Regions from separate parts of the Cytobacillus pseudoceanisediminis genome, predicted to be linked through region 4. Evidence: riboswitches for the same ligand, from Rfam matches in the RefSeq annotation. Region 4 holds a riboswitch; each other region holds the start of a gene.
What was found. A riboswitch is a leader RNA that binds a small molecule or an ion and turns the genes downstream of it on or off. The one in region 4 is predicted to bind S-adenosylmethionine.

Region 1: it holds a riboswitch for S-adenosylmethionine, as region 4 does, so the genes downstream of both, M5V91_RS09880 (Na+/H+ antiporter NhaC family protein) here and M5V91_RS15500 (homoserine dehydrogenase) in region 4, are expected to answer to the same signal.
Region 2: it holds a riboswitch for S-adenosylmethionine, as region 4 does, so the genes downstream of both, M5V91_RS10580 (O-methyltransferase) here and M5V91_RS15500 (homoserine dehydrogenase) in region 4, are expected to answer to the same signal.
Region 3: it holds a riboswitch for S-adenosylmethionine, as region 4 does, so the genes downstream of both, metK (methionine adenosyltransferase) here and M5V91_RS15500 (homoserine dehydrogenase) in region 4, are expected to answer to the same signal.

The regions. Positions count from the first base shown of each region.
Region 1 covers NZ_CP097349.1:1,846,968-1,850,178, reverse strand. The annotation lists gene M5V91_RS09890 (cold-shock protein) at 262-462, shown strand; gene M5V91_RS09885 (DUF421 domain-containing protein) at 580-1,164, shown strand; SAM riboswitch class I at 1,326-1,430, shown strand; gene M5V91_RS09880 (Na+/H+ antiporter NhaC family protein) at 1,517-2,800, shown strand; gene M5V91_RS09875 (exonuclease SbcCD subunit D) at 2,980-3,211, shown strand, end outside.
Region 2 covers NZ_CP097349.1:1,980,743-1,983,953, reverse strand. The annotation lists gene M5V91_RS10585 (coiled-coil domain-containing protein) at 1-997, shown strand, start outside; SAM riboswitch class I at 1,071-1,177, shown strand; gene M5V91_RS10580 (O-methyltransferase) at 1,283-1,687, shown strand; gene M5V91_RS10575 (hypothetical protein) at 1,705-1,860, shown strand; gene M5V91_RS10570 (PH domain-containing protein) at 1,884-2,267, shown strand; gene pdxR (MocR-like pyridoxine biosynthesis transcription factor PdxR) at 2,302-3,211, opposite strand, start outside.
Region 3 covers NZ_CP097349.1:5,023,277-5,026,487, reverse strand. The annotation lists gene metK (methionine adenosyltransferase) at 63-1,256, opposite strand; SAM riboswitch class I at 1,582-1,707, opposite strand; gene M5V91_RS26860 (thiol-disulfide oxidoreductase DCC family protein) at 1,813-2,187, opposite strand; gene pckA (phosphoenolpyruvate carboxykinase (ATP)) at 2,407-3,211, shown strand, end outside.
Region 4 covers NZ_CP097349.1:2,890,000-2,893,210, reverse strand. The annotation lists gene yhbH (sporulation protein YhbH) at 1-208, shown strand, start outside; gene M5V91_RS15510 (general stress protein) at 266-880, opposite strand; gene M5V91_RS15505 (NUDIX hydrolase) at 1,084-1,722, shown strand; SAM riboswitch class I at 1,797-1,898, shown strand; gene M5V91_RS15500 (homoserine dehydrogenase) at 2,011-3,211, shown strand, end outside.

The sequences.
Region 1 (3,211 bases), 1.0 Mb from region 4:
ATATATCATGATAGATTTACACATTTTGGAATCCGCGGAAGACGAAATAGTTTGAAAATTCCTTTTGCAAACGGGTGGTATAGTTGACATTCCTTCCTATAAGTGCTAAATTTGAATCAGCCGTTATGCATCGTGTTATATTTTGCTAGCTGCTTTTTCAACCGTTAGGCAATGGTCTGGATGAGTAATGAACGTAAAGTTATAAGCGTGTATATGGTGAATTTACACATGGCTTTTTCTAGCCAATAGGAGGATTTTTTCATGAAAAACGGTAAAGTAAAATGGTTCAATGCTGAAAAAGGTTTCGGATTCATCGAAGGTGAAGACGGAAACGACGTATTCGTACATTACTCTGCTATCCAATCTGAAGGTTTCAAATCTTTAGAAGAAGGCCAAGAAGTTTCTTTCGAAGTTGTTGAAGGTGCACGCGGACCTCAAGCAGCTAACGTAACTAAACTATAATCGACAGACCCATACAAAAACAGCCTGGCCATTTGGTCAGGCTGTTTTATTTATCAACGATTGTATATAAGTACATGCTATGCCACAACCTATGGGAAAAAGGGAAGGTGGTATAAGATGGATTTTTTATGGGAATCAGTCCTTTTAATTTTTTCAGGGGTATTGCTTTTACGTGTGGCCGGAAGAAAATCCATTTCGCAAATGACATTAGCTCAAACAGTTGTGATGATTTCAATAGGTACCATTATCATTCAGCCGATCATTGAGACAAGTGTTTGGAAAACGATTGTGGCAGCAGCTATCTTAATCGGATCATTAATATTAATGGAATATCTGCAGGTAAAGTTTAATTTTATTGAAAAATTTATAACGGGCAAATCCAAAATTGTGATTGAGGATGGGAAGCTAAAAACAGCAAATATGAGGAAGCTGCGCTTTACAGCTGATCAGCTGGAAATGAGGCTTAGAACCAACGGAATCACAAAAATTTCAGATGTCAAAATGGCTACGCTTGAACCGAATGGACAGCTTGGGTATGAGTTAATGAATGATGCGAAGCCTTTGACTGTTGGAGAATTTAAAAGGCTGATAGGAGAAATGATTTTGCAGTCACCCGTTCAGCCTGCACCACAAGCATCAGGTGATATATTTCAGGAGCTGAAAAAGGGGCATTCCCCGCCAAATTCAAAAGATCTGCACTAATTTTAAGCCGCATTGCGGCTTTTTTAAATTCATAATCCCCATCTTTCCCCTTTTAAAGTATTATTCAGATTCTTAATCTATAACAAAAAAGTGCTTGAAGTTTCGCGAGTTTCCTGTATAATTTTCAAACGTGAGTTATTTCAGAATAATTTCATATAAATCACTTATCAAGAGAGACTGAGGGACTGGCCCGAAGATGTCTCGGCAGCGGGCTCTATAGAGCGCTGTGCCAAATCCAGCAAGCATAGGTGCTTGGCAGATAAGAAGAGAACGATTGATTTGTTAAGATCTCTTCTTGCTTGAAGAGGTCTTTTTATTTTGCTGGAAAATCCATTCGGAGAGGAGATTTTTAATGAAAAACAAGGGCAATCCCTGGGCATTATTGCCGCTTTTGGCTTTCCTTCTAATTTTTATTGGAAGCGGCATAGCAACAGGAGATTTCAATAGCATTCCAATCATTGTCAGTGTATCCGCTACAGCCGGAATAGGACTGGCAATGAACAGAAAAAAGCCATTCATGGAAAAAGTAGAGATATTCACTAAAGGGGCAGGTCATCCCGATATTATATTAATGTCCATCATTTTTATCCTGGCAGGGGCCTTTTCTGGTACAGCTAAAGGTATGGGTGCAGTTGATTCAACAGTGAACCTTGCACTCTCTTTTATCCCGCAGAATCTGCTTATGGTCGGAATTTTTATCATTGCATGCTTTATTTCATTATCAATGGGAACATCAATGGGGACAGTTGTAGCTCTCGCTCCAATTGGTGTAGCTCTTTCTGCGGAGACCGATATTTCCGTCGCATTGGCCATGGCAGCAATAATAGGCGGTGCCATGTTCGGGGATAATCTTTCCGTCATTTCTGATACGACCATTGCAGCGGTCAGGACACAAGGAACGAGAATGACCGATAAATTCCGTGTGAATTTCTTAATCGTCCTGCCTGCTGCATTGCTTACGGCTTTGATTCTTGGGATTTTAACAGCAGGTCAGGAAAGCGTGGTAACCAGCGGGGATTACAGCTTTTTGAAAGTAGTCCCTTATCTTGGCGTATTGGCTGCAGCTTTGCTTGGCATGAATGTCATTCTTGTCCTTAGCGGGGGTATCCTTCTTGCAGGGCTGATCGGAATTGCAGACGGCAGCTATACCTTTGTTTCATTCCTGCAAATGGTTGCTGAAGGAATGGCTGGTATGCAGACCCTTGCGATAATTGCCATCCTCATTGGCGGATTGGTTGAGATCATCCGATTTAATGGCGGAATCGATTACTTGCTTCACATGGCTACAAGCAAAATAAAATCTCGCAGGGGAGCTGAATTTGGTATTGCGTCACTTGTCACCCTGACAAATTTATCTACAGCCAATAACACAATTGCCATCATTATTGCAGGGCCGCTTGCCAAAAAAATTGCAGATCAATATGAGATTGACCCACGTAAATCAGCAAGTATTCTTGATATATTTGCCTGTTTTGTACAAGGGACTATCCCATATGGGGCACAGATGCTGGCTGCTTCCGGGCTCGCTGCCATTTCGCCGGTGAGCATCATGGCATATTCCATTTATCCAATATTAATTGGCATTTGCGGTGTTATAGCCATTTTGATTAACTTCCCTAAGCTAAAAAAGCAATAGATGAAAGAGCCTTTGTTGGGCTCTTTTTCTTTTCGAATAATGCTATGTTTTGGAAATAATCTTTGATATAATTAGAACGAATGTTCTGTCAAATTTTGCTGAGCCATTGCCGTTTTTTGATTTGGTATAATGGTAACATTGCAGAAAGAATCTCAGGCAAGGAAAAGAGGGTGTTAGATATGAAATTTATCCATACCGCTGATTGGCATTTGGGCAAGCTGGTCCATGGTGTATATATGACCGGAGATCAGCGTCATTTTTTGCATCAATTTATTGATGTGGTAGAGGAAGAAAAGCCGGATGCAGTCGTTATTGCAGGAGACTTATATGACCGTTCCGTACCTCCGACTGATGCTGTAGAATTGCTGAATGAAATCCTTTTTAAAATAAATGTAGAGCTCAATACACCTG
Region 2 (3,211 bases), 910 kb from region 4:
GGATGAAGGCCAGGAGAAGCACGCAAAAATTGAACAATCCCTGCGCAATTTAAAACTCAATATTGAAGGCAAGGATTGGGAGATCCGCTTTAAGAATGAAGTCTTAACTACGCTTGATCATATGGATACGAGGCATTATGCACATATTCAAAGTGTTGTCCAAAACATGAAGCGCTTCTCACAGAGCGGCTTAGAGCAGCTGGAACGCGATAAAGAACGGGCAGAAAAGGCGCAAAACTTCTGGGCAAGCCGTGCGAGTATGAAGGTGATGAGTATTTCGGAAGCGATTCGCTCGATGATTGCGAAAATGAAGCTGAAGAATGAACGGGGGTCTTTCCCACTCGTCCAGCTCAAAGAAGACATCCTTCCTAAAAAAGCGGAAGATATTGAACCTTTACTGAAACAGCATTTTGTTTCGGCCATTAACAAAATTACGAAACGATTCGAGATGATTGATGACCATAATCTGGAGCTGGATCAGGAAATCAAACAGCTCATCAGTGATGAGCAGATTTTATTTGTCTCCCTCAGGAATCGTTACCCGGAACTGCTGGTATATAATATGCGTACTGATAATGCCTTCATGTATGGAAAACCGCAGCGTGAGCATTATTCAACCTGGCAGACGATCAACCAGGGTTCAAAGACTAAATCGGATGGCAGCGGCGGCCAAAAGTTATCTGCCCGCATGGTCATGATGATGATGCTTCTTTCGGTTAAGAGTGAAACTGATCAAAGCTGGGTTCCGTTAGTCTGTGATAATCCGTTCGGACAAGCGGCTTCTGCCCATGTGCTTGACCCGATTTTCGCTGTAGCTGATAAGCTGAAGTTTCAATTCATCGTCGTTACTCCGCCTGAGTTGGTAAAAACAGAGATCAGCCAGAGGTTTGATGCGTACTATAAATTGGATTTCATCCGGGAAAAAGGGAAAGAGATTGTGTCGGATACGATTGTACCGGCATTTCGAATTTATCAGGGAGAGGAAGCAGTTCATTAGATTAAAAGAATTAAAGTATTGCCATCTTGCAAAAAATATGCAATACTTGGTTGAAAATAATATTTTATACAAATTCTTATCCAGAGAGGTGGAGGGACTGGCCCTGCGAAGCCTCAGCAACCCCTGATTATGTCAGGAAGGTGCTAATTCCAACAGAGTTGACGCTCTGGGAGATAAGAGGTCGTTTTTGATAATAAAGGCCTCTTATAAAGAGGCCTTTTTTTGATGTTCTTTTTAGGTTGATCTCGGTTTAGATAATAACGAAGAAAGAGGAGGAAAAACAAAATGGAAAACAGTGTTATACAGGTACCGGAAGCATATTCGAGAATATTACAGGATTCTGATGTGCTGGGTTTCGGGCAATCATGTGATCGAAAAACAGGGTTTTTACTAAAGGGGCTGGCTGCCTCCAAACCAGGAGGAAGCTTTTTGGAGCTGGGCACAGGTACGGGGGCATCTGCTTCCTGGATCATAGATGGGATGGATGAAAGCAGTAAGCTAACGACCGTTGACATAGATTCGACAGTTCAATCCATCGCGAAAAAAACCTCGGGTATGACAGCAGAATTACATTTTGCTGTGAGGACGGAGCAGCTTTTATTCAAAACCTGTCGGAAAGGTTCGATTTTATTTTTGCAGATACGTGGCCAGGGAAATTCGAGCTTCTGGACAAAACCCTGGATCATTTAAATATCGGCGGTTTTTATGTGATTCATGATGTGTTTCCGCAGCAGAAATTGCCTGAAGAATTTCGGATCAAAGCCACTAAACTCCTGAAAACACTGCAGGACAGACCTGACCTGGACATTACAGAATTGGATTGGTCTACTGGGCTGATACTGGCAGTGAAGACAGCGGTTTGATAGTTTATTAAGGGGGACGTTCCATGAGTAGCGTTAAAAATCAGGTTAAACATGTATTGTATGAAGGTGAAACCATTATTGAATGTCTAAGCTGTTCATTAGTGGCTCATTTCTGTTTAGCACCGCATCCAGGCTTCTTTGCGGCAACAAACAAAAGACTGCTGTTTTATGGAGTTCCTGCATCAGGAACAACCAAGGATTTAGTTGAAGAATTTGCGTATATCAATATAACTTCCATTGAAGAAAAAAGGGGAATCACCGGCAGGCATATTCATATGTACTATAACCAGGACTTGTATAAATTTCAGCAAATCCAGGGGATGAATATGTTTGATTTTATGGCAGCGGTTAAGGAAAAGATGTGTATGTTTGTTGCTTCGGCAAAAGAGCGTTATCCCGTAGGATAAACGCCCTTTTAAATTGTGGAATTTATAGCTTAGCTTAGTTGCTCAGACAACTTTTCCATGATTTAGCGATTAACTGGACTCCTCTCTCAATCTCGTCCATCGAGGGTGCGCCATATCCAATCATCACATGATGGTTTGGCTTGTGCAGCTGATACATAGGCGAAACAGCATCGATTTCAACACCTGCCGACTTTGCCAGTTCAATTGCTTTCGCTTCAGTCAATTCTTCGGGTAATTTCACGATGATATGCAAGCCCGCTGTATCTCCAATGATGTCAAAGTGGTCTCCTAAGTGTTTTGACAGGCTTTCTATTAAACAGCTCCGCTTGGATCGATATAACGTTCTCATTTTTGCTATATGAGATGTATAAAGTCCTTCTTCCATAAATTTTGCAGCAGCCTGCTGATCGATTCTTGAAACATTCGTCTTTTGGTAACCATTAAATTTTTCAAAGTCTTGCTGCAGAGATACTGGCATAATCAGATAGCTGATCCGAAGTGATGGCAGCAATGTTTTTGAAAAGGTGCCAAAGTACAGTACCCGCCCGGTTGAATCCAAATGGGACAATGCCGGGATTGGTGCCCCTTTGTAGCGGAATTCAGAATCATAGTCATCCTCGATAATATAAGCGTCCTGTTTGATTGCCCAATTTAACAGCTCAATCCTTCTGGCAATAGACATAATTGTACCGGTAGGGTATTGATGAGCAGGTGTCGTATACAATAATTTTATTGGCTCTTCAGCATCAGGCACACAGCATCCATCCTCATCCACAGAAATCGGATAACAAGGCAGCTGTAATTGATCAAAAACAGATCTTGCCCGAATAAAACCTGGATCTTCAATCCCGATGGCTTTCCGCTTAAAAAACAAACAGACATTTAACAGCTGCGGCTGAAATCCGCTGAATAGATACACTTGTTCCGGCTGACAGGCTAGCCCT
Region 3 (3,211 bases), 2.1 Mb from region 4:
TTTTTATATTTTTGTCTCCCCCTTAAAGTATCGGGGATGGCCAAAGAGCTTCCGCTTTTCTATTAAGCTTCAGAGCGAAGGATTTCAGCTTTGTCCGTACGCTCCCAAGGAAGATCAACATCTGTACGTCCGAAGTGTCCGTAAGCAGCTGTCTGCTTGTAAATTGGGCGGCGAAGGCCAAGCATGTTAATAATTCCTGCAGGGCGAAGATCAAAGTGCTTTCTAACTAGATCAACTAGTACATCTTCATCGACTTTGCCTGTTCCGAATGTATCAACAGAAATCGACACTGGCTGTGCTACACCAATCGCATAAGCAAGCTGAACTTCCACTTTCTCAGCTAAACCTGCTGCCACAAGGTTCTTCGCTACATAACGAGCAGCATAAGCAGCAGAGCGGTCAACCTTTGTAGGATCCTTACCGGAGAACGCGCCTCCGCCATGACGGGCATATCCGCCGTAAGTATCAACAATGATTTTGCGTCCAGTCAGGCCTGCATCCCCTTGAGGTCCGCCGATTACAAAACGTCCTGTTGGGTTGATGAAATACTTTGTATTCTCATCGATTAGTTCTTTGGGAACAACCGGGTTAATAACATGCTCCTTAAGATTGCGCTGGATTTGCTCCAGGCTGATCTCAGGGTGATGCTGGGTAGAAATAACGATTGTGTCAATGCGGACTGGCTTGTCATTTTCATCATACTCAACCGTTACCTGAGTTTTTCCGTCCGGACGAAGGTAAGGAAGAATTTCTTCTTTACGAACTTCAGTCAGACGGCGGGAAAGTTTATGTGCTAAAGAAATCGGAAGAGGCATTAGCTCTTTCGTTTCGTTGCATGCAAAACCGAACATTAAACCCTGGTCCCCTGCACCGATTGCTTCGATTTCCTGATCACTCATTTGTCCTTCCCTTGCTTCAAGAGCCTGGTCAACACCCATTGCAATATCTGCTGACTGCTCATCAATGGAAGTTAAAACTGCACATGTTTCGGAATCGAAACCATATTTAGCACGGGTATAACCGATTTCTTTTACCGTTTCACGAACGATTTTTGGAATATCTACGTATGTAGATGTTGTGATTTCACCTGCAACTAATACAAGTCCAGTTGTTACAGAAGTCTCTGCAGCAACACGGGCATTCGCATCTTTAGCTAAAATCGCATCTAAGATTGCATCAGAAATTTGGTCACAGATTTTATCCGGATGACCTTCAGTAACTGATTCAGAAGTAAACAAACGACGCTTTGTTGACATCTGGCTTCCTCCTTATAAATAGAAAATTGAGCGAGAATTAAGAAATGGGGAAGCGGAAAAGAACTTTTCCCTGTCATTTCATGGATCTCTGTTTGATACGGAACTCATTCCCTTAGTAGTATGAAATAAACATGGAGTTTTTATTAGAAAAATAGGCATCGCTGGCTAGAAAGCCAGGCATCCATCTTTTCTTATGCCTCTCTGCAAGCTGCTAAAAACTCACATAAATAGTACATTCCAAAAGCCGTTCATCCCATTGCCTGTGCAAAATAAAAAACCTTCTCAATAGTGAAAAGGTTGAAAGCAAATCGATTCGCGCCTTTCACTCTTATCGTTCAAGGAATTACGTCCTTGCGTCAGGTTAGCACCTTTGCTGATAAATGCCTTTTAGCAGGTTTAGCAGGTTGCTGGGTTTCATAGGGCCTGTCCCTCCACCAGCTCGGGATAAGAGAGTATCCGTTCAAGGTTGAATCATACCGTATTTTATCGAATCATGTCAACAAGTTTTCATTATTTTTAACAGTAAAATTTCAGCATTGAAAATTATGCTCCATGCTTACAGCGAACAGCTTCCATCATCACATTTTTTCTTTAGAAATTTATGCCTGTTTTTAGCAATCCATTTGTAGATCGGATCGCCCAGTATTGGCGTCAATGGGAGATATAAAAGGAGGCTGATTAAAAAGGAGGCAGGAAAGAGGAACAGCAGTCTCCTTACTGCAGAATAACCCTTTTTCACACCGCCCGATGGAGTAATAATATGAAGCTCTCTGCGCAGGTCATGCTTGGAAAACGAGAGAGAATCCGGGATTTTTTCATACTCCTGCAGAGAAATCCATACCACTTTATTCAGCCAATCAAGTTTTTTAAATATCTTCTTTGTTTCCTTGCATAAAGAACAAGTTTCATCATAGAGGGCAATTGTCTTCATTTTAGATCAGTCCCATGTTAAAATTAACACTTTCTTCTATATTAACATATATCAGTTATAAGGTGATTAAAGTGGAATTGCATGTCCAATTATGACATTTTTATAACATGAATAAAAAAGTTTCGTAATAGTATAGACTAATCGTTTTAATGTGTTATACTAATTTCGAGATGTAATCACTTTCATAAAAAAATCGGAAAAAAGGAAGGTATTCATCAGATGAACTCTGTAAGCATATCAAACGAATTGAGCGAATTATTAAATGGCAGCAACATTCAAGTGCAATTATCCGTTCCTCAGCTTGTGGAAAAAGTTTTAAACCGCAATGAAGGGTCCCTTACCTCTACTGGCGCCGTACGCGCTACTACAGGAAAGTATACAGGACGTTCTCCTAAAGATAAATACATTGTTGAAGAAGCATCAAATAAAGATAAAATGGATTGGGGCAGCGTAAACCAGCCTATCTCTGAAGAAGCATTCTCTAATCTTTATAATAAAGTAATCAACTACTTAAAAGAAAAAGAAGAAGTATTTGTTTTCAAAGGCTTCGCAGGCGCAGATAAAAAGCACCGCATGCCAATCCAGGTAATTAATGAATATGCCTGGCACAATCTTTTCGCACATCAGTTATTCATTCGTCCGGCAGAAGACGAGCTATTGGATCATCAAGCAGAGTTCACAGTCATTTCTGCTCCTAATTTCAAAGCAGACCCTGCAGTTGACGGCACAAAGTCCGAAACATTTATCATCATTTCATTCGAGCGCCGTACTGTTTTAATCGGTGGTACTGAATATGCAGGCGAAATGAAAAAGTCCATTTTCTCTGTTATGAACTATATGCTTCCAGAAAACGGGATCCTTCCTATGCACTGTTCCGCGAACGTTGGTCGTGAAGGAGATGTTGCTTTATTCTTCGGCTTATCCGGAACAGGGAAAACAACCTTATCTGCAGACCCTAACCGCAAGCTGATTGGGGATGACGAGCATGGCTGGTCAGCAAATGGCGTCTTCAATATTGAAGGCG
Region 4 (3,211 bases):
TAAGCTGGTGGAAGATCTTATGAAGGTGTCCAATATGTTCGGGTACGGTGAGGTCAACCAGTATAACCGCCACTCGACCTTGATGTCAGCCTATAAAAATATTAAAAATGAGGATTTCCGCTATTATATCCTTAAGCAAAAAGCAGATGTATTCCATGCGATGAAGAGTTTCTTCAAACAGGAGGAAGATAAGAAGAAGTATGCTTAAGAGAGGGGAACCTCTCTTTTTTATTCGGGAAAAAAGACCCCACACGGGGGCCCTTTGCTATTTGTGCCTTTCCTTTGTAAGCCGATTATCCCAGTTTAATTCAGCACTGGTTTTCACAACTTCAGACTTTGGTGAAACATGAACACGAGTAAATTCCTGATTATCGGCAGCACATGAGCTACCGGATTTATCTGCCAGTGTTTTGATATCTGTTTCATGGACAACTTCCCGTGCTGAAGCGCTTTCGAGGTACCCTTCTGAGTCTTCAGCACTGACCCTCTGATTGCCTTTCTGGGTAGTGGGATAGTTTCCGTAGTAATCCGCGATTAAGACATATTTTCCATCAAACACCATACTTGCGTATTTATCCAGGTCATGTTCATCAAACCGTATACCATCTTTTTTATCAGGATCCATTCCTGAACTTGTGGCTGGATCTTCTCCCATAAAAAGGGCTTTCACTGAATCAAGAAAGCGCTGATTGCCGAGCTCCTGGGATCCGACTATTCGTAAGTTCACTCCATGATTGTCTGCAAAGCTTTCAAGATTCGCTCCATCTTTTGAAACAATCACCAGGTTGTCTTTCTGATACCCGTTTGACTCTGCCCCTTCAATAGCTTCTCGTAGCTCTTCCTGTGTAGCATACCCGCCTATTAATATATTTTTCTTCATATTTTCACTCCTCATGTCATATTATATTTTCTATTTCCCCTGATTTGCAGGAGGAGAAACTTTCTTTTTCTTTTGAAGGGCGGACAGTTAGACTGTCCTGTATCATTACATGGTACAAGCCGTATGAATTAATAAAACACAGTAAATACAGTATGATAAAGATGTAGCCAATAAATTGGAATTTCTGCTGGAGGTGGGGGTATATGGAGATTGAAAAACTGGCTAAAAGGTTAAGTAACAGGACCCCAGTCATTTTAGGGAGTGAGCGATTTTCGAAATTCGCTATTTTGCTTCCGCTTGTTGAGATAAATAAGGAAACACATGTCCTTTTTGAGGTGCGTTCACTTACAATGAGAAGGCAGCCTGGGGAGGTCTGTTTCCCCGGGGGAAGAATAGATCCGGAAGACAGGGATGAGGAGCATACGGCTATCCGTGAGACCTCAGAGGAACTTGGTGTAAACGAAGACAGCATCACAGATGTGTCCCCGCTGGATTACATGATTTCCTTCGGACAAATTATTTACCCTTATGCAGGCATTATCCATAATCCTGACCAGATCGTGCCAAACCCTGACGAAGTAGAAGAAGTTTTTACCGTGCCTCTTTCCTTTCTAAAAAGAGTAAAGCCGGAAACGTATCACGTGAATTTTAAAGTAGAGCCCGAAGAAAATTTTCCTTTTGACTTGATTGCCGGAGGTGAAAATTACAATTGGCAGACAAGGAAAGTAGAAGAAGTATTTTACTTTTTTGAGGATAAGGTTATTTGGGGGCTCACTGCCAGAATTCTTAAGCATTTTCTTGAAATCATTATTGAAGATTTCGAGGAAAATGAAAGCGGTTGAAGAAAAAATTTCAAAAAAGGTTGACGAAGTCCTTATAAATGTTTATGATTCATATAAATTGAATACTTAGAAACTTCTTATCAAGAGAGGCGGAGGGACTGACCCTATGAAGCCTCGGCAACCAGCATTTATGCACGGTGCCAAATTCAGAGGAATACATTTTCCGAAGATAAGAAGGCGGAATGAACGGAATGTAAATTCAAACCCCTTCTTGTCTGTAATAGACGGAAGGGGTTTTTTGTTTTTATAGGTATCTGCTCTTTAAATATTAACCAGGGGGAATGAGAAATGTCAGCGTTAACGATCGGGCTATTGGGGTTTGGAACAGTTGGAAAAGGAGTGTATGAAACGATCAGCAAACATCAGGGAAGGCTTCAGGCGATATTCGGGAAAGAAGTGAAGGTCTCCGCCATCCTTGTCAAAAATGTGAGTAAGCATTCTGTGCCTGATGATGACGTGCTTTTAACTGATGATTTTCAAGAAATTATTGAGCTTCCCAAGCTTGATGTCGTAATTGATGCCATTGTTGGCAGGGAGCCAGGCTATACGTATTTGCGCCAGGCAATATTGAGAGGATGCCATGTCATTACTGCAAATAAGGAGATGTTTGCATTCCATGGAAGTGAGCTTGCGAGGCTCGCAAAAGAACATAATGTATCATTAGGATTTGAAGCAACAGTCGGAGGCGGAATCCCAATAATTCAGACTATCAAGCAGCTGCTGAATGCGAACAAGATTGAACGGATCGAAGGTATATTAAATGGCACGTCCAATTTCATTTTGACAAGTATGCGCGAAGAGAACTTATCATTTGAAGAAGCACTGAAAATAGCTCAGGAAAAAGGATATGCAGAAGCCGATCCCAAAAACGATATCGAGGGATATGACGCTTTTTTCAAAGCGGTTGTTCTGAGTGAGCTGGTGTTCGGGAAAGCACCGGCGCAGGAAACATCTGTTAGAGAAGGCATTACTGACATTACAATTGAACAAATCCGTATGGCTGACTCCCTGGGACTGAAATTTAAACATGTAGCATCGATTGAGAGGGAAAAAGATGCTATCCGCTGTACTGTAAAACCGGTCCTGACAGCGGAGGCACATCCCTTGTACAGAGTAGAAGGAGTGCAAAATGCAGTTTCAATTGATGCGGATATAGTCGGGAATATCAGCCTGCAGGGTCCTGGAGCCGGCATGTTTCCGACAGCCAGCGCAATTATTGAAGATTTGATTCATGTAGGCAGAACAGATATTCCTTCAGTCTTTGAGGAAGGCAAGTCGGAATGGACTGTTCTTGACGAGCCAGTTTGGATTATTTGGGGTGATGCTAATGCAGGATTGCCTGAGGGATGTGAAATAATCAGTAAAGTGTCAAAAGATGTCTTCATCTTTAAGGCATCATTGGAAGCTGTGTCATTATTAGATACATCAGATTTGAAGGCTTATCAGGTGCTTGGAGACTATGCTCCGGCTGTAAAGGAAAATAAACAGG